Regions from separate parts of the Alteribacillus bidgolensis genome, predicted to be linked through region 2. Evidence: riboswitches for the same ligand, from Rfam matches in the RefSeq annotation. Region 2 holds a riboswitch; the other holds the start of a gene.

Region 1 (10,396 bases), 1.7 Mb from region 2:
GTTACGATAATATAATAAGAGGGGACGGGATGAAAGTGATTGCGCTTATTATTGCAGCTTTGGCACCTGCCATTGCTCTGTTAAGTTATTTTTATTTAAGAAATGAATATGAATCAAATATTCTTTTACAAGTATTAAGAACCTTTATTATTGGCGCATTGCTTGTGTTCCCTATAATGGTTCTGCAATATGCATTAGAAGCAGAAGGTGTTTTACGTTCTGAATGGTTACATGCTTTTTTAGGAGCAGCAGGTTTAGAAGAGTTTTTTAAATGGTTTTTATTGTTTTTTACTATTTATAAATTTGTATCTTTCCATTCGCGCTATGAGGGAATTGTATATGGCGCATCGATCTCCTTAGGGTTTGCTTCGGCTGAAAATGTAATATATCTCATGGCGACTGGAATTGATTATGCAATAGGTAGAGCTCTACTTTCAGTTTCCAGCCATGCTTTATTTGGAGTAGTAATGGGGTATTATATAGGATGTGCTCAAATTGCATCAACAAAGGTAAAAAAAGTAATCTGGATGATATTCTCACTTATTGTGCCTCTTGTTTTACATGGGTTATATGATTTGATATTATTGACCGTCCATAAAAATGTAATAGTTATCATTGTACCATTTATGTTTTTCTTATGGTGGTTCGCATTGTCGAGGTCAAAAAAAGCGAATGAAAAAATGGCATAAGAAAGGATGGAAGTTATGGCTGTTCAGACTCGTTATCGTGTAATTGTCCGCTGTCCTAAATGTGGTGAAAAATATATTCTTCGAGGAAGAAACAATGAAAAAGGAGAGCTCGAAACAGGATTTAAGCGATGCGTATGCGGTAATGAAACGAATCTTCACATTGATGCAACCCCGGAATAATTTGTTATTGCAATTATGCTTTTTATCGTGTACGGTTTTACTAACAACAATTACATTTTTATATTCTTATCGAGAGAGATGGAGGGAAAGGCCCTATGAAATCTCAGCAACCAGCCACGCAATGGTCAGGTGCTAAATCCGACAGACGATATACTTACTCGTCTGAAAGATAAGATGAAGTGTACATGCCTTTATAAAGCAGGCCTTCTTCTTATCGAGAAGAAGGCTTTCCTATTAGGGAAAAAAGAATATACATAAAAAATGAGGTGCATAAAAATGAGCAGTAAACACCATATAGAAACAAACTTAGCGCAAATCGGCAATAATCAAGATGAAAAAACAGGGGCTGTTAGTGCTCCCGTGTATTTTTCAACTGCTTATCGTCATGCTGGAATTGGACAATCCACTGGATATGACTACTCTAGAACAGGCAATCCGACAAGAGAAATACTCGAAAATGCGATTGCTGCACTTGAAAACGGCAGAAAAGGATTTGCTTTAAGTTCTGGAATGGCAGCCATACAAACGCTCTTTGCTATTTTTGAAAGTGGAGATGAAATTCTTGCCTCACAAGATTTGTACGGAGGTACCTACAGGCTTTTTGAAGAAGGCTGGAAAAACTGGGGAGTAACTATACAATATGGAGATCCTCGTAATTTAGAAAATTTTGAGCGGTTGATAAACGAGAAAACCCGCGCTTTGTTTATCGAAACACCAACGAACCCATTGATGCAAGAGGCTGATATTGACGCTCTTGCTGCAATCGCAAAAGACAAGCAATTACTGCTTATCGTAGATAACACCTTTTACACTCCTGTTTTGCAGCAGCCTTTAGACAAGGGAGCTGATATAGTTATTCATAGCGCTTCTAAATACTTAGGAGGTCACAACGACGTTATTGCTGGATTAATTGTTGCTAATGATGAAAATATTTGTGAGCGAATAGGGGCTTTTCATAATGGCATGGGCACTATTTTATCACCGATGGATTCTTGGCTGCTTATGAGAGGGATGAAAACATTGTCCCTTCGTATGGAAAAACATACAAAAAATGCACAGGAAGTTGCAGACTTTTTAAATAAACACGATAAAATTGCAGATGTTCTCTATCCAGGTAAAGGTGGAATGTTATCTTTCCGCCTTCAAAATGAAGAATGGGTGAATACTCTTCTGCAGGAACTGGACTTAATAACATTTGCTGAAAGTCTTGGCGGTGTAGAAAGTTTTATGACCTATCCAGCAACCCAAACCCACGCTGATGTACCAGAAGAAGTAAGAATAGCAAACGGTGTATGTAATCGGCTGCTTCGTTTTTCTGTAGGTATTGAAAATGCTGAGGATTTAATTGCAGATTTAGACCAAGCTTTAGCTAAATTATAAGCGCGCTCTTAAAAAGAAAGGATGACAGAGTAGTGGAATTTCTTAATAAATTACAGCAAAACATGCTTGTCGGTGACGGTGCTATGGGCACCTATTTATATGATAAAGGTATTACCGGGTGTTTTGAAATGTTGAACCTGAGTAATCCAAATACAATAAAAGCTGTTCATAAGGAATATGTAAAAGCAGGTTCTGATGTTATTCAATCGAATACATATGCTGCAAACAAAATAAAACTTGAAAAATACGAACTAAGTGAAAAAACAGTAGAAATAAATAAGGCAGGAATACGTCTTGCAAAAGAAGCTGCTGGGACAGAAGCTTTTGTTTTTGGGACGATCGGAGGCATCAAAGGGGTAAAGCAGCTCGATGTCAGCAGTGAAGACATACAAAATGCTTTTAAAGAACAAGCAGAGGCTTTACTTTCAGAAAACCCTGACGGTTTAATGCTGGAAACCTTTTATGACTTAAAAGAAACAATAGATGCGGTACAATTAATTAGGAAATTGACGGATTTACCCATAATTACCCAAGTCGCATTAGGCGAGGTTGGGGTTATGCATGGAGGCACCCCGGTTAGTGAAGTATTTCAAAAGCTCAAAGAAGCGGGTGCTGACATAGTAGGGCTAAATTGCAGAATGGGCCCATATCATATCTTGCGCTCATTAGAGACCGTCCCTTTAATGAAAGACACCTATTTTTCTGCATATCCTAATGCAAGCCTGCCTGATTTAGATGATGGCAGATTTGTTTATCAATCGAACCCTGACTACTTTTACGAAAGAGCACAAGATTTAAAACAGCAAGGAGTAAGATTGATTGGAGGGTGCTGCGGAACTACTCCTGATCATATTGCAGAGATAGCTCGAGCGGTAAAAGGGACAACGCCTGTAACCGAAAAAGTAACAGTAGAGGAAACGTTAGCTGATCAACTAGTATCTTCACAAGTGCCGTCCGACACCGTTCGTCTAAACGAAAAGAAGACAAAGCCTTCTGTCATAGTGGAATTGGATCCACCTAAAAAACTAGCAACAGAAAAATTCATTCAAGGTGCTGAAGAATTATATAAGGCTGGAGCAGATGCTGTTACGATGGCTGATAACTCCTTGGCTACCCCTCGTATTGATAATTTAGCGATGGGAGCAATGGTTAAAAATAAAACGAATGCAAGACCGCTTCTTCATGTTGCTTGCCGTGACAGGAACTTAATAGGATTGCAATCTCATTTATTAGGACTGCATGCTCTTGGTATTCAAGATGTATTAGCGGTTACTGGTGACCCGACAAAAGTGGGTGATTTTCCAGGAGCAACCTCTGTATACGATGTTAATTCTTTTGATTTAATTTCTTTAATGAAGGAAATGAACGAAGGGCGTTCCTTCTCTGGTAAATCGTTAGGGGAAAAAACGTCGTTTACCGTAGCAGCAGCTTTTAATCCAAACGTAAGAAATCTCGAGCGTGCCGTGAAAAGGCTGGAGAAAAAGATAGAAGCTGGTGCTGACTATTTTATGAGTCAGCCTGTATATGGAAAAGAGCAATTTAAAGAAATTTATGAAGCGACAAAGCATTTAACTGTTCCAATATATATAGGAATAATGCCTCTTGTTAGCAGTAGAAATGCAGAATTTCTACATAATGAAGTACCAGGGATTAAATTAACAAATGAAATAAGGCAGAAAATGGGAGCATGTGGAGAAGATAAACAAAAAGCTCAAAGGGAAGGTACAGCGATAGCAAAATCACTTATAGATGAGGCTTTAAAATATTTTCATGGAGTATATCTCATTACCCCGTTTTTGCGGTATGATATAACAGCAGAATTAACGGATTATATAAGAAAATCGGCTTTACAGCGTTAGCAGCAGCTACACGAAGGAGTGGAAGACTACAATGGTTCAATTTAAAGAAAGATTGAAACAATCGATATTGTTACTAGATGGTGCAATGGGAACGATGCTTCAAAATGCAGATTTAAAGCCGGAGGATTTCGGAGGAGAGCATTTTGACGGGTGTAACGAATATCTAAATGTTACATCTCCGCATGTTATTGATCGGATACACCGCGAGTATTTAGAAGCTGGTGCTGACATTATAGAGACAAATACATTTGGGGCAACCAGTATTGTACTTGCCGATTATGATCTTGAAGACAAAGCAGAAGAGCTGAATGTAGCTGCAGCAAAGCTGGCCAAAGCAGCAGCTGATGATTATTCAACTCCGGAATTTCCAAGATACGTAGCTGGAGCGATGGGACCGACGACGAAATCATTATCTGTAACGGGAGGCACAACATTTGAAGAATTAGCAGATGCTTATGAGGAGCAAGCTGCAGGATTAATAAAAGGCGGCATAGATGTGTTCCTGTTAGAAACAAGCCAGGATATGCGTAATGTAAAAGCTGCTTATGTTGGCATTAAACGTGCAGAAGCAAGCGCGAAAACGGAATTGCCGCTTATTGTTTCAGGAACAATAGAACCGATGGGGACTACGCTGGCAGGACAAACGATTGAATCTTTTTATATTTCACTAGAACATATGAAACCTACTGTTGTCGGGTTAAATTGTGCTACGGGTCCAGAATTTATGAGGGACCACCTGCGTTCATTATCTGATTTAGCTACGACTTATGTTCATTGCTATCCAAATGCAGGATTACCTGATGAAGAAGGCCATTACCATGAATCGCCGGAATCTCTTGCATCAAAGTTAAAAACATTTGGAGAAAAAGGCTGGCTTAACATTGTAGGCGGCTGCTGCGGGACAACCCCGGAACATATTAAAGTAATGAGAGATACTTTAAAAGATTATTCTCCAAGAGTACCTGTTGAGACTCACCCGCACACTGTCTCTGGAATCGAGCCGCTTGTCTATGAAGAAGACATGAGACCGCTGTTTGTTGGGGAACGGACAAATGTCATTGGTTCTAGAAAATTTAAAAGACTTATTAACGAAGATAAATTTGAAGAAGCATCGGAAGTGGCGCGAGCACAAGTAAAAAGAGGTGCTCATGTTATTGATGTTTGTCTAGCGGACCCTGATCGTGAAGAGCTAGAGGATATGGAAAAGTTTCTGAGTTATGTAATAAACAAAGTAAAAGTACCGTTAATGATCGATTCAACAGACGCTCAGGTTATTGAAAAAGCACTAACCTATTCACAAGGAAAAGCAATCATCAATTCTATTAATTTAGAAGACGGGGAAGAACGTTTTGATGACATTATTCCAATAGTAAAACGTTTTGGAGCAGCAGTTGTGGTAGGAACCATCGATGAACAAGGGATGGCTGTTACTGCCGAAAGAAAACTTGAAATTGCTAAACGTTCACATGATTTGCTCGTTCATAAGCACGGTATGAACGCTAAAGACATCATTTTTGACCCGCTGGTATTCCCGGTTGGAACGGGAGATGAGCAATACATTGGATCCGCTGAAGCTACAGTAGAAGGAATTCGATTAATTAAGGAAAAACTCCCTGACTGCTTAACGATTTTAGGAATAAGTAACGTTTCATTTGGGCTTCCTCCGGTTGGTCGAGAAGTTCTAAATGCAGCTTTTATGTATTACTGTACCAATGCAGGTTTAGACTATGCGATTGTTAATACAGAAAAGCTCGAACGTTTTGCAAGTATTCCAGATAACGAAAAGGAAATGGCCAGAAAATTATTGTTTGAAACCTCGGATGAAACATTGGCAGAATTTACGGCTCATTATCGAGGGAAAAAAGCTGAGAAAAAGAAAGTCGAAAAGAACCTTTCTCTTGAAGATAGATTAGCTGAATATATAGTTGAAGGAACAAAAGAAGGGTTATTTGAAGATTTAGATGAAGCGTTGAAAAAATTCGATGAGCCTCTTGATATTATTAACGGTCCATTAATGAACGGAATGGACAAAGTTGGTAAATTGTTTAATAACAATGAATTGATTGTAGCGGAAGTGCTGCAAAGTGCAGAAGCGATGAAGGCGGCCGTTGCCCATCTTGAACCATACATGGAGAAAAAAGAAGATGATGATTCAGGAAAAGGGAAAATATTGCTTGCTACTGTCAAAGGTGACGTTCATGATATCGGGAAAAATTTAGTAGACATTATTTTATCAAACAACGGCTTTAAAATCGTTAATTTAGGAATCAAGGTCACCTCAAATGAACTAATTGAAGCTGTTAACAATGAAAAACCGGATGCTGTCGGTTTAAGCGGTCTGCTAGTTAAATCTGCTCAACAGATGGTACTTACAGCGCAAGACTTAAAAAACCAAGAAATCTCTATACCTGTGCTTGTAGGCGGAGCAGCTTTAACGCGCAAATTTACAGAAGAAAAAATAAGTGCAGAGTATGATGGAATGGTTCTATATGCAAAAGATGCAATGAACGGTTTAGATATAGCAAATAAACTGGCTGTACCTGAAGAACGGACCAAACTGCAGCAAGAATTGATTGAGAAACGAAAAAAACGGTTAGATAATGCGCAAAACAAAAAAGTTGTAAAAACGGTAAGCGAAGAAACACCAGCTCGTTCAGAGGTTTCAACAGAAGTGCCGGTACAAACTCCTCCAGATCTAAAAGAACATGTCCTGAAAGATTTTAGTATTGCTCATTTAGAACCGTACGTAAATTTGCAAATGCTCATAGGAAAACATTTAGGTCTGCAAGGAAAAGTCAGCCGGTTATTAAAAGAAAAAAATGATAAAGCAGTAGCATTAAAAGAAAAAGTAGATCATTTAATGAATAGAGCTAAAAAAGAAAATCTTTTAAAAGCGCACGGTATGTATAGATTTTACCCGGCTCAGTCAGATGGAAATGAGATATTCATTTATAATGATCCAGTAGAAAAGAAAGTACTCGAACGCTTTTCATTTCCAAGACAGCCTCGTGCTCCTCATTTATGTTTGGCTGATTTTATTCGTCCTGTTGGCAGTGGTGATATGGATTACGTTGGATTTTTAACTGTCACTGCTGGAGAAGGTGTAAGAGAAATGTCTGCCAAAGCGAAAGAAAACGGAGATTATTTATTTAGTCATTTGGTCCAAGCTGCTGCCTTAGAAGTGGCTGAAGGTTTTGCGGAAAAAATTCATCAAATGATGAGAGATCAGTGGGGGATTCCGGATTCGCCTGAATTGACGATGGAAGAACGTTTTTCCGCCAAATATCAGGGAATAAGGGTTTCTTTTGGTTACCCTGCTTGTCCTGACTTAAATGACCAGGCTAAATTGTTCCGATTACTCAGACCAGAAAAAATCGGTGTTCAATTAACAGATGAATATATGATGGAACCCGAAGCTTCTGTTTCTGCGATGGTATTTGCCCACCCGGAAGCAAGATACTTTAGCGTTCTGTAAAATAGCATTTTTGGCCCTTTTCGACTTGTTGTCGAAGAGGGTTTTTTTGTACTTTAGGAAATGTTTAACTTTGTTAACGGATCAAAGTATAAGTAAAACTACGTCTTCCGCCATAGGACTCGGTGGCAAGCCAAGTTTTTTAAATAAATGGCATGGAATAAATAACTCTTTATGAATAAAAAAACCAACACAGAAGAAAATAAGAGCAACCAAGTGTTGTGGAGTAAAAAGGAGGGACAACCGTAATGAAAATATATCAAATAAACCTATCGAAACTTATTTTCGTTTCCTTATGCTTTTTCATTTTCAGCTATGCCTATCCCAATACAACAGCAGAAGCCTTCACAGATCAAGTCATTCAAAAGGGTGCTACTGGTGATGATGTAGTAGAACTGCAAGCAAGGCTTCAGTATAACGGTTTTTACAACGACAATATTGATGGGGTATTTGGCTGGGGTACCTTTTGGTCTGTTAAAAATTTCCAAGAGGAATTTGGTTTAGAAACAGACGGCCTTGTTGGGGAAAAAATGAAAAGCATGCTTGAAAAATCTACCGAATACGATGAAGCATTTGTAAAAGACGCTTTAGAAAATGGCAGGAAATTTACCCATTATGGGGGTACACCAAAAGAAATTCAAAAAGGTGAGAAAGGAAGCAGAGATAAAAAAGGAAAACAACAGCCTCAAAAAGAGCAGCAGCCCCAGCAAGAACAACAGCAGGGCGGCGGCCAGCAGCGTAATGGACAGCGCAGACAAGATGGAGCAGAAACAGAGCAGCCGCAAACAGATCAAGAGCAAGTTGATGAAGATCAATCAAATGAACCTAATATTCAAAAAGCAATGAATGTACCGGAAGGTTATTCAGAAAATGATATTCAAATTATGTCAAATGCTGTTTATGGTGAAGCACGAGGAGAGCCATACGTTGGCCAGGTAGCTGTAGCTGCAGTTATTATAAATCGAATAAACAGTCCAACGTTTCCAAATACGGCGAGCGGTGTCATATTCGAACCGAGGGCATTTACTGCAGTTGCTGATGGGCAAATTTACATGGAACCTAATGAAGAAGCTCGAAAAGCTGTTCTTGATGCTTTAAATGGCCAGGATCCCTCTGAAGGATCACTATATTACTATAATCCAGTGACAGCTACATCAGGCTGGGTAGCGCAAAGGCCACAAGTGAAAACGATTGGGAAACACGTATTTGCTAAATAACGGAGGTGAATATTAATATGGTTCGTAATGTCTTAATAGCTTTACTTGTCATTGCCTTGATTGGAACAGGCTGGTGGGGAGCTAATCAAGCAAATCAAAAAGAAGCTCTGCTTGTGAATAACGAAAACAATTATCAGCGTGCTTTTCATGATTTATCTTTTCATCTTGACCAAATAGAAGATGAAGTAGGTTCTACACTAGCCATGAATTCGAGAAAACAGTTATCGAGCTCGCTTGCACAAGTCTGGCGCCTTACATCGTTGGCGCAAAGTGAGTTGGGGCAGCTGCCGCTTGGAATGATGGCTCTTAATGAAACAGAAGATTTATTGCATAAAATTGGGAATTTCAGCTATGAAACGACCATTCGTGATTTAGGCAAAGAACCTCTGTCTGAGAAAGAATACAAACAGTTGAGCAATTTCTATAAAGAGGCTGGAGAAATTAAACATGATTTAAGAAAGCTTCAAGCATCAACGTTAAAAGAAAACGCTAAATGGACAGAGGCAGAAGAAGCAATGGCCAATAACGATGAGCCAATGGACAATTCGATTGTGAATGGGTTTCATATGATTGATGACAAAGTCAAAGGCTTTTCAGAAGCAGAATTTGGCCCTGAAATGGAAGAAGGATTTGCTCCAGATTTAGATAAGAAAATTGCTGAAAATGTTAAAGGGAAAGAAATAAGTAAAAAAGAAGCAGCCAAAAAAGCGAAAAAATTTGTAGGCCTTCCCGATTCGATGAATGTTAATATTGAGGAATTAAATAAACAAGGCCTTGAATTCGAAGGGTATACGTTAACAATAGAGGAGCCTGAGGGAGAAGACGAAATTTACATGGACATGACAAAAAAAGGCGGACACCCTCTTTGGTTTTTGCAATCTAGACCAGTAGATGAACCAGAAATCAGTTTAAATAAAGCATCAAAAAAAGGTTTAGAGTTTCTAGAGAAAAATGGATTCGAAAACATGGAAATGGTGGATGGTAAGCAGTATGACACGGTAGGCGTATTTCAATTTGTATCCATGGAAAACGAAGTGAAAGTGTATCCGGATACTGTTTATTTAGAAGTAGCGCTTGATGATGGAGAAATTATTGGTTACAAAGGAGCAGAATATATAACTAATCACAAAGAACGAAAAGACCTTGATCCTTCTCTTAGTATAGAAGAGGCAAGAGATGAAATTAATCCAAAAGTAGAGGTTAGAGAAGAGGGTCTAGCTTTAATTGAAAATGAAGATGAAGAAGAAATTTTGTGTTATGAATTTTACGGTACTATTGATAAAGATACCTACAGAATTTATATCAATGCGGACAACGGAGACGAAGAAAGCGTGAAAAAGTTGGAACAAGCTGAACCTGTGTATGACACTATGTAAATCGAAGAATCATTACAATTTAAAAAAGTGAGAAAAAGAAGAGGCTCCTTGCTTCTTCTTTTTCTCACTTAAAAGAATTATTACTGTAAAGTCAAGTCAAGGGGCAAACGGCTAAAAATCTGACGCAGTACAGCGTAAATGATTGATGAATAAGAATGATTTATCAATCGATGAATCCAATTATACTTTAATGAAAAAGAATGCTTAAAGTCGGAATCGTTAG
Region 2 (10,396 bases):
GATGGAGCAGCAGCATGTTTAAACTCTGTAAAGTTCCATGTTTTAATATTTGTCTTTTCCGGCTTTGGAAGCTCGAGCTTATCCGCCAGACGGACAGCAGCAAGTCGTTCCTCTGTAAGCCACTCTGGTTCTCCGCGATTTTGGGAGTACTCTTTTACATATTCTTCATCGTATGTCCACTTTGTATCCACTGACATCATATAACCTCCCTGCTATTACACTTCCTGCTCTTGATCGCCGACTTTTTCGTTTTCAATTCCAAGTTCTTCTTTAATCCAGTCGTAGCCTTCTTCTTCTAATTGCTGTGCCAGCTCTGCTCCACCGGATTTCACGATACGTCCTTGCATCATAACGTGAACTTTGTCGGGTTTGATATAATTCAGCAAACGTTGATAGTGAGTAATAATTAAGCAGCCAAAGTCAGGGTTTCTCATGTCATTAACCCCTTTAGAAACTACTTTAAGTGCGTCAATATCAAGACCGGAGTCTATTTCATCAAGGATAGCAAATTTTGGTTCGAGCATTAACAGCTGCAAAATTTCATTTCTTTTCTTTTCCCCGCCTGAAAACCCTTCGTTAAGATAACGTTGAGAAAAGGATTGATCCATTTCTAACGTGTCCATTTTTTCATCCATTTTTCGAATGAATTTCATTAAAGAAATTTCATCGCCTTCTTCACGTCTTGCATTAATAGCAGAACGCATGAAGTCGGCATTGGTTACTCCGCTGATTTCGCTTGGGTATTGCATTGCAAGAAACATTCCTGCTTTAGCGCGCTCATCTACTTCCATTTCAAGGACATTTTCCCCGTCGAGGTGCACCGAACCTTGTGTGATTTCATATTTCGGGTGGCCCATAATAGCAGATGCCAATGTGGATTTACCAGTACCGTTAGGCCCCATGATGGCGTGGATCTCTCCTGTATTTATTTCTAAATTAAAGTCTTTAATAATTTCTGACCCTTCTATTTCTACGTGAAGATTCTCGATCTTAAGAGTTGAAGCTGCCATGTGAAAATACCTCCATTATCTAATATTAAGGGATTCTATGTAGAATCCTCATGATTCTCAATTTATTCTCATTATTATTTTAAAACAAATCCAATTAAACTTCAAGAAAAGGACCTTTCCTCGAATAGCATGTAATGCCATTATTTTTTCCTATTTCCTCTATAATAATAGTGAAAAAGTAAAAAGAATAAAAGGGGGGACTGCCTAAAGCATTTATCTCTTCAGGTCAGCCCCCCATTATTTTTATCATCACTTTTCGTATTATAGCAGAATTCCATTCATCTTAAAAGAAAAAGAAAACCTGTGAATTTATCTAACAGGTTTTCTTTTCACCTTATTTAATATCTGTTGTGAAATTCAGCAGCAATCTGACAACTGATTTTGTATTCCATTTCTCTTGACTGTTCAACTTCCAATCGTTTTTGCAGGCTGCGGTTATATTCAGCATAACCGAAACCATGGGATTGATGCATAGCTTTTTCCATTTCACCCGTATGAGTGTTATTTAGTGTGTGGATAATAAATCCATCCTTTCTGTGTTTTTAACACATTTATAACTATAGCAAGTAAATTTTCTGACTACAAAATTCTATTGTTGTTATATTTTCTGACAATTAATACTGAGAAAGGATGGACTTTAATACCTTCTTTCATTGATAAAATTTCTCTTAAATTCTCTTCATTCCTCATTAATAGAAATTGTTTTTAATAATAAAGTGATGTCAGCCCGCAGAACACTAAATTGCTTAATCTATGCAGCGAATTAATGGGTCTGTTGTGATCCCTCGAGTTCTTGAATGGCCTCCTGTACCAGCGTTACGGCCTGGCTCATTACAGCACCTCCCCCAAAGGCAGCTGTCACCCCAATGATTTCTAGGATTTCTTTTTCCGTGCACCCTTGGTCTAAACATCCTTTCGTATGATAAATAATACAATATTCATCTTGGGAAAATACACTGACACCAAGAGCAATCATTTGTTTTTCTTTCTGAGAAACGGCTCCTTTAGCAAAACATGCTTCCGTAAACGCATTATACTTGCGAGCTATGTTAGGGATTTTTTCTGTGAAATGTCCAAGCCCCTCTTTATATTCCTGAAGAGCCTGCTGAATCATCGATGATTGCTGATTATCTTGTTGTTCCTGACTCATTTGATTCCCTCCTTTTTATTACTTTTTTAGTATGCAGCAGAAAAAAACTGTCATTCAAAAAGAATTAGAAAAACTCGGCTTGCCGCAAAGTCCAAATGTAAAACTGTCCTCCTATTGTATAAAAAGAAAAAGCCTGAAGATATTAAGTCTCCAGGCTTGTTTACTATTACTCTTCGTTATTTTCTTCATCTTCTTCCGCAGAAGTGTCCTCTTCTGCCGGAACTTCAGCACCTTCTCCTGTTGCAGGTACTACTGCACCGTCATACTCTTCTTCGATAAACTCTGTAACTTCCTTAGAATGAAGCACATCAAGGAGAGTCTCAATTTCTTCTTTATCTTCATCTTCGCTGCGGACAGCAATAATATTAACATAAGGATTATTTTCTTCATCTTCAATAGCAATGGTATCTTCGCGAGGACTTAACCCTGCATCTAAAGCATAGTTTGAGTTAATCAGCACAGCATCTCCTTCTCCGTTTTGGTACGCTTGAGGTAATGTAGCAGCCTCTACATCATCACGGAATTGAAGATCTTTTGGATTTTCCTCAACGTCTTCAATCGTGGCATTAATACCTGCACCTTCTTTAAGGGTAATAAGTCCTTCGTCTTCTAGCATCATAAGAATTCTGCCGTGGTCTGCGACCGAACTGCTCATGATTATTTCTGCTCCTTCAGGAAGATCATCGAGGCTGTCATACTCTTGAGAATAAACACCAATCGGTTCGATATGAACCCCGCCTGCATTTACAAAATCGTAATCATTTTCTTCTACTTGACCCTCAAAATAAGGTATATGCTGGAAATAGTTAGCATCTAATTCTCCCTCAGCGAGCGCTTGATTCGGTACGATGTAATCGTTAAATGTTTCGATTTCTAGATCTATACCTTCTTCGGCTAGCTTGTCCGATGCGAACTCTAAAATTTCTGCATGAGGTACATTTGAAGCTCCAACAACTAATTCAGCATTTTCTTCTTCTGGTGCTGCTTCTTCCTCATTGTTTCCAGTATCACCTGATTCTTGTTCTTCTGAATCTTCCCCGGCGCCGCATGCAGCAAGCAGCAAAATCAGGATAAGTGCAGCTAATAATTGCAGCCAATGTTTCATTGACATTTCCTCCTTTAATTTAACGTTTATCTAATTTATAGGTAATCCAGTCGCCAATCCATTGCAAAATAAATACAATGATAAGAATGGCGATGGTTGCCATAAAAGTTACATCCGGATTACTTCGTTGATATCCTTCTCTAAAAGCCAGGTCTCCAAGACCGCCTGCACCGATCACCCCAGCCATTGCAGTGTAGCTTACTAACGCAATGGAGGTTACTGTTATTCCAGAAATTAAGGCAGGCATTGATTCAGGAAGCAGGACTTTAAAAATAATATGCCATTGATTTGCTCCCATCGATTGAGCTGCTTCAATTACTCCCTTGTCTACTTCACGCAGCCCAATTTCAACCATGCGAGCATAAAAAGGAGCTGCTCCTATAACTAAAGCCGGCAGCGCCGCACTTGGCCCAAGCATTGTTCCAACAATAAAAGTAGTAAAAGGAACCAGTAAAATAATCAGTATAATAAATGGAATAGAACGAAATATATTGACAAGCGCAGCAGCTATTGCATGGATCGTTTTATTCTGCCATAGGTTCCCTTTATCCGTAAGGTAGAGAATTAAACCTAAAAATATACCAATTATAAATGTAGCGGCTACAGCAAGAGCACTCATATAAGCAGTTTCTAATGTAGCTTCCCACATATTTTCCCAATTAACATTAGGAAGCAGCTCTTCCTGGAGGTTATTTATCATGGTTCAGCACCTCCGCTTCTATACGATGGTCTTCTAAAAACAATAGAGCTTTATCAAGGTTCTTCTTTTCTCCTTGCAGCTGCACAAATAAGGTTCCGTAACTGCCATCTCTCGTTTTAGAAACTTTCCCCTGCAATATATTCACGCTGACACCGCACGTTTGGATCAGTTCTGTCATGACGGGCTGCTCTGCATCTTCACCAAGAAACATTAATTTGACTACAGGCCCTATATTTCTATCTTCTAGTAATCCTTCAATTGCTTCCATCGTTTCTTCCGGCTCCGTCACTTGTTTGACAAACTCTTTGGTCATGTCTTGCTTCGGGTGGCGGAAAACATCAAGCACCATCCCTTGTTCAACTACTTTTCCGCCATCCATCACTGCTACGCGATGACAAATTTTACGAATGACATGCATTTCATGTGTAATAAGTACTATTGTAAGTCCTAGTTTTTTATTTATATCCGTTAAAAGATCAAGAATGGAATCTGTCGTTTTTGGATCAAGAGCTGAGGTCGCTTCATCGCACAACAAAACTTTAGGGTTGTTTGCAAGCGCTCTTGCAATGCCTACCCGTTGTTTTTGACCTCCGCTTAACTGAGAAGGATAAGCATCTCCACGCCCATGGAGTCCTACTAGTTCTATAAGTTCCTGTACTCTTTCTATTCTTTTTTTCTTTGGGACGCCTGCTATTTCCAAAGGAAAAGCTATATTTTCCTCTACCGTCCTGGACCAAAGCAGATTAAAATGCTGAAATATCATACTGATTTCTTGTCTTGCTTCTCTTAAAGAGCGTCCGGAAAGCTTTGACATGTTCCAATCAGCCACCGAAACCTGCCCTTGGCTTGGCCGCTCTAGCATATTTAACATGCGGATCAAGGTACTTTTTCCAGCACCGCTGTATCCAATAACCCCAAAGATCTCGCCTTTATTTATCGATAAATTTACGTCATCGACAGCTGTTATGTTTCCGCTTTTTGCTTGAAACACTTTCGATAAACGATTTAAAGTTATCATGCTGTTATCCCTCGTTCCTTTAATTCCGACTAAACTTATCAGAAAACTTCATAAAACGCCCTAGAAAAATCCGCCTTGTCAGCACGGATAGACAACCTTTTATTATTCTCATTAAAACTTTACAGGTCCTTACAAAGCTCGTCAACTGCTGTGCTATTGGTAAAAACTGCACATTGGTCAGTGATATTTTGTTTTTTCCCTTTTTTCATTGAGCGGAAACAAAAAACCTTTCTGCCGATGCACAGAAAGGTGTATATAAGTAATCATCCTTCCTCTCATCACTCAAAGCATATTACACTTTGCAGGATTTGGCACCGTTTTCCATTGTTTAATAAAATACATGGATGGTTGCCGGGTTTCAAAGGGCCAGTCCCTCCACCTCTCATGATAAGAGATTTATTGTATTGTCAGCCAAATGGAATAATAGCATGTGGGACAGGAAGTGTCAATTATTAACTTTGGATTTGAAAAATTTGGCTCACCGCCAAGTCCTATAGCGGAAGACGTAGTATATACTTATACTTTGATCCTTTTTAACAAAGTTAAGGCATTCCTAAGTACTAAAGAGTATCAAAATGAAGGGGGCTGTCCCATAAGTCTGTTCGGCGAAATTTTTTAATTAACTTCAGCTGAAATACACGTAGACTCCCTCCGGAAAAGCAAAGATAAAGGAACTTCTACTAAAACCGCACACGTCCTGTGTGCAACGTAGAAGCCACCACTTCCTGTGGAAGTAAGATCCCGCACTTGTGCCCTAAGGGTGAAAGCGAAGTGTATTTCAGCTGAAAAAACCTTTTGGGACAGCCCCGTTTAACATATTAATAGCATGTAAAATCAGTAATAACATAACATCAATCCACTACGTTTCACTCAACCAGCATCAAGTACATTAAACTGAGCACGAACAAGCCGGTAATATTCCCCGCCTTGCTTCATTAATTCATGGTGGCTGCCTTGTTCCATAATCCGTCCGTGATCTAATACAACAATCTCATCAGCTTCTCTAATCGTAGATAATCGATGGGCAATCATAATTGCTGTCCGCCCTTCTAACAGCTTTTTCAAAGCCGATTGAATGATCTGCTCAGTTTCTGTATCTATAGATGCGGTCGCTTCATCTAAGATTAATATACGAGGATCAGCCAGCAGAGCTCTTGCAAATGAAATAAGCTGCCTCTCCCCAACCGATAAAACATTTCCGCGTTCTTCCACTTCTGTTTCATATCCATTCTTCAATGCCCGTATAAACCCGTCCGCTCCTACATGGTAAGCTGCTTTTTTTACTTCTTCATCAATTGCATTCGGGTGCCCGAAACGTATATTTTCCATAATCGTTCCTGAAAAAATAAACGTATCTTGCAGCACCATGCTTACTTGGGAACGCAAGCTGTCGAGCGTCACGTTACGCAAATCATCACCATCGACTAATACCCTGCCTTTTGTTGGATCATAAAAACGACTGATCAAATTAACAATGGTTGTTTTTCCAGACCCTGTATGGCCTACAAGCGCAAAGGTCTGCCCCGGCTTCATATGCAGATCTATTTTGTGAAGAGCAGTACGTTTTTCATCGTAGCTAAATGCCACACTCTCTAATCGAATATCTCCTTTTATTGCTTTTAACTCTTTAGCATTAGGTTTTTCAGGTACGGAAGGTTTTTCATCCATATATTCAAAGATCCGCTCTGAAGAAGCCATCGCCATTAACAACTGATTATAAATCTGGCCTAGACGAGAAATCGGTTCCCAAAACATGCCTAAAAATGTAGCGAATGCTACAAACTCTCCTATTGTGATGGACTCGGCATTTATAAGATAAATACCATACCATATGAGAATAGCAGTCCCCGCGGCATTGGATAATTCAACGAGCGGGCGAAACATCGCACTCTTTCGCGTCGCCTGCTCCCATGCTTCATAGTTATCCGTATTCAAATCAGTAAAGTAATCCATATTTTCTTTTTCCTGCGTGTAAGACTGTGTTACTCTAATTCCTTGAATGCTTTCGTTTAAATGAGAATTTAACGTGGATTGTTTAAGCCTTACTGTCTGCCAAGACCGTCTTATTTTGCGGCGTAAGTTAGTAGAAATGTAAAACATGATAGGAAGTACAATCATAATCGCAATTGTTAATTCAGGGCTTAGTACAAATAAGATAGAAATAATACCGACAAGCATAACGATATCCATTAATAAGTTAATCACACCGTTTGTAAACAGCTCTTGCAGCGAATTGATATCGTTTGTCACTCTTACGAGAATAGACCCTGCCGACCTTTGATCAAAAAAACGGTGGGAGAGCTTTTGCAAATGATTAAACAAATCCCTCCGCAAGTCATAAATGACATACTGTCCCATTTGATTAATCCATTTGATACGAAACGTATTAGCTACCCAGGCTAAAGCATACATAGAAGCGATAAATATAGTAATGCCCATTAGCAAATTCCAGTCTCCAGGCTGAATCGCTTCATCGATCGTATACCCGATGAGTACAGGAGCAGCGAGCCTTACTGAAGTTGCAGCCAGCATAGCAATCACGGCCATTGGCAGCAGTTTTTTTGAGTAAGGCTTCATATAATGAAGCAGACGTCGGATTTGCTCCCAGTTAAATGCCTTATCAATGATTTGGTCCTGTGAATAGCGAAACCGCCCTTTATCTGCCCGATTAGGAACCGCATTCTTATTTTTCATACTTTTCCTCCTGTTTTAAACCTGCTGCTGCATGACTGTCTCCTTATCTTGAAACTGAATGTCATAAATGGTTTTATAAATACCTTCTTTTTCTAACAGCTCTTCATGTCTTCCTCTTTCTGCAATTTTTCCATTTTCAAGTACTAAAATTTGATCGGCGTGCTTCAAGGACGAAATCCTATGTGCGATAATAAACGTCGTTTTTTCTTTCATCACTTCCTGGAATGCCGCTTGAATTCGATGTTCCGTTTCCATATCAACAGCACTTGTAGCATCATCAAGTACTAAAATGGCGGGATTAATTAATATAGCTCTGGCAATAGATATTCTTTGTTTCTGTCCTCCTGAAAGGCCCACCCCTCTTTCTCCTAATACCGTTTCGTACCCATCTTGAAGCTCCATAATAAACTCATGAGCATGGGCGCGTTTTGCTGCATCAATCACCTCTTCTAAGGAGGCGTCAGGTCTTCCATACGCGATATTGTCGTGGATGGTCGATGAAAATATAAAAGATTCCTGCAGCACAAATCCAACATGAGCTCGCAAATCTTCAAGCTTGTATTGATTTATTGCTCTACCATCAATTAATACCTCTCCCTCGTCCGGTTCATAAAACCTTGATATTAACTGAGTAATGGTTGTTTTCCCAGCCCCTGTCGCTCCAATCAAACCAATCGTTTCACCTGGAGCTGCATGAAAAGTAATATCCTCAAGCGCTTTTTGTGTTTCTCCAGAATAAGTGTGAGTAACGTGATTAAATACTATCTCTCCATAAAGGCAATCCACTGGTTCAGAAAAGGCTGTATTCGTAATATCTTCCTTTTCCTCTAAAACTTCTACTATCCTTTCTCCAGAAGCTTTCGATTGAGAGAAAGTATTAATGATAAACCCAAGATTTATAAGAGGACCGATAATATACCAAATCAAGCTAAAGGACGCAGCCAGCTGACCAAGCTGAAGCTGTCCCTGTATAACAAGATAGCCGCCAAATCCTAATAAAACCACAACGCACACGTTACCGATAAGCTCCATAAACGGAAAAAATTTTGCCCATATCGTAGATGTATATAACGATTTATTTTTATAGTCGGCATTTCTTCCATCAAACCGTCCCATTTCAAAATCTTCTCTTGAGAGGGATTTTACCGTGCTCATGCCGCTGACATTTTCCTGCACCTTCGTGGTAAGAGACGCAAATGATAACCGAATGTTTTTAAAGGCTGGATGGACTTTTTTGTCAAAACGATACACAGCTACGGCTAAAAACGGCATTGCTGCCAACGATACTAACGCAAGCGGCACACTATAATACATCATGACCGCAAAACTGACCGTCACCAAGAGAACAAGATTTAAAAGTTGAGCGCATCCAAAAGAAAGAAAAAAGCGAAAACCTTCTACATCTGCGGTAAGCCGTGACATTAAATCACCGGTTTTAGCATTATCATAAAATCGGAAAGGTAAATATTGAAGTTTCTTATATAATCGACTGCGCAATCGATAGACAGCCCTTATCCCAAATAAATCTCCATAATACTGATGAATATAAGTGGCAGCTGCTTTTAACACAGTAATAACGACAAAACCTCCTGCTAAGTATGGAAGCAGCCCCCAATTTGCAGATAATACTACTTCATCAATCGCAAATTGAAGCACGATTGGGTAAGCCATCGTTAAAATTGTCATAATAATTAAAAAAAAGATTGACCAAATAAATAATCTTTTATCAGGCCAATAAAATTCTTTTAAACTCTTAAACGTATTCAAACGGAACCCTCCCTTACAAATAATTAGTTGATATAATGCAGCAGGCCCCCTTTGAGTGAGTAAGATTACTATAGGTTACAAGCGGCTTACCTGGATAAAAGGGCTGCTAAATATTGGAAAAAAGAGATACAGGAAGGCAGTCACACGAGAATGCTCATTTTGCTAAACATTCAAAAAATTGTAATGTTAGATAGAGGAATAACGCTAAATCATTTCGCTGATAGGCTTGCTCATTTGCTGGCTCGGGATTCCAGGAACTCTTGAATTTATTTCGTTTTCCTAAGTATAATATAATTCAAAAATGAAAAAAAGAAGTCCTTTTTATGTGAATGAATTTCATCATTTATTTCTATATCATTATAAACGAACATTATATAACATTCCCTCGTTATCGTTCGATTTTAGCTTCAGGCGGACGCTTTCACCCTCGGGCAAAGCGCGACATCTCCTCCAACTCACTTTGTTCGTTCTCGATAGTGTCTTCTTTGCCGCTTGCTTGGCTTCAGCCTCCTTGGCAGCAAGCTGCCTGCGGGGTCTTTATCCCGCAAGAGTTGCTGCCTTCCGCTACAATCGATATAATGTTCGTTTTTGATAATCAAAATAGCACTTATGATATTGATTCATGTATATGCGTAATACTAAAGATTTAGAAAAACTCGGTTTTTCGCCGTGTCCTTATGGCGTGAACCGAGTTTCCCTTATATGTTTACCTATTTTTCTAACAGTGCCAAAAAGAACCCGCTTCAAGGGCGGGTTCTATGTAAGTAAATTAATCTTCGCTAACCATTTCTTCATATTCTTCTGCTGACATTAATTCATCTAACTCTTCTTGATCTGTTGGTTCTACAACGATCATCCAAGCTTTTTCATATGGTGACTCGTTAACGAATTCCGGTGAATCATCCAGTTCCTCATTCACTTCAACTACTTTTCCGCTGACAGGAGCATAAAG

What was found. A riboswitch is a leader RNA that binds a small molecule or an ion and turns the genes downstream of it on or off. The one in region 2 is predicted to bind S-adenosylmethionine.
Region 1: another riboswitch for S-adenosylmethionine. It lies ahead of CEF16_RS03225 (methionine biosynthesis PLP-dependent protein); the one in region 2 lies ahead of CEF16_RS11330 (methionine ABC transporter ATP-binding protein).

The regions. Positions count from the first base shown of each region.
Region 1 covers NZ_KZ614149.1:601,933-612,328, forward strand. The annotation lists gene prsW (glutamic-type intramembrane protease PrsW) at 30-689, shown strand; gene CEF16_RS23560 (hypothetical protein) at 705-869, shown strand; SAM riboswitch class I at 933-1,045, shown strand; gene CEF16_RS03225 (methionine biosynthesis PLP-dependent protein) at 1,146-2,249, shown strand; gene CEF16_RS03230 (bifunctional homocysteine S-methyltransferase/methylenetetrahydrofolate reductase) at 2,282-4,108, shown strand; gene metH (methionine synthase) at 4,140-7,583, shown strand; gene sleB (spore cortex-lytic enzyme) at 7,829-8,797, shown strand; gene ypeB (germination protein YpeB) at 8,815-10,173, shown strand.
Region 2 covers NZ_KZ614149.1:2,256,669-2,267,064, forward strand. The annotation lists gene sufD (Fe-S cluster assembly protein SufD) at 1-197, opposite strand, end outside; gene sufC (Fe-S cluster assembly ATPase SufC) at 216-1,010, opposite strand; gene CEF16_RS23765 (YuzK family famiily protein) at 1,349-1,495, opposite strand; gene CEF16_RS11315 (carboxymuconolactone decarboxylase family protein) at 1,774-2,160, opposite strand; gene CEF16_RS11320 (MetQ/NlpA family ABC transporter substrate-binding protein) at 2,327-3,265, opposite strand; gene CEF16_RS11325 (methionine ABC transporter permease) at 3,285-3,965, opposite strand; gene CEF16_RS11330 (methionine ABC transporter ATP-binding protein) at 3,955-4,983, opposite strand; SAM riboswitch class I at 5,256-5,377, opposite strand; gene CEF16_RS11340 (ABC transporter ATP-binding protein) at 5,854-7,677, opposite strand; gene CEF16_RS11345 (ABC transporter ATP-binding protein) at 7,693-9,444, opposite strand; gene CEF16_RS23275 (hypothetical protein) at 9,774-10,094, shown strand; gene gcvH (glycine cleavage system protein GcvH) at 10,214-10,396, opposite strand, start outside.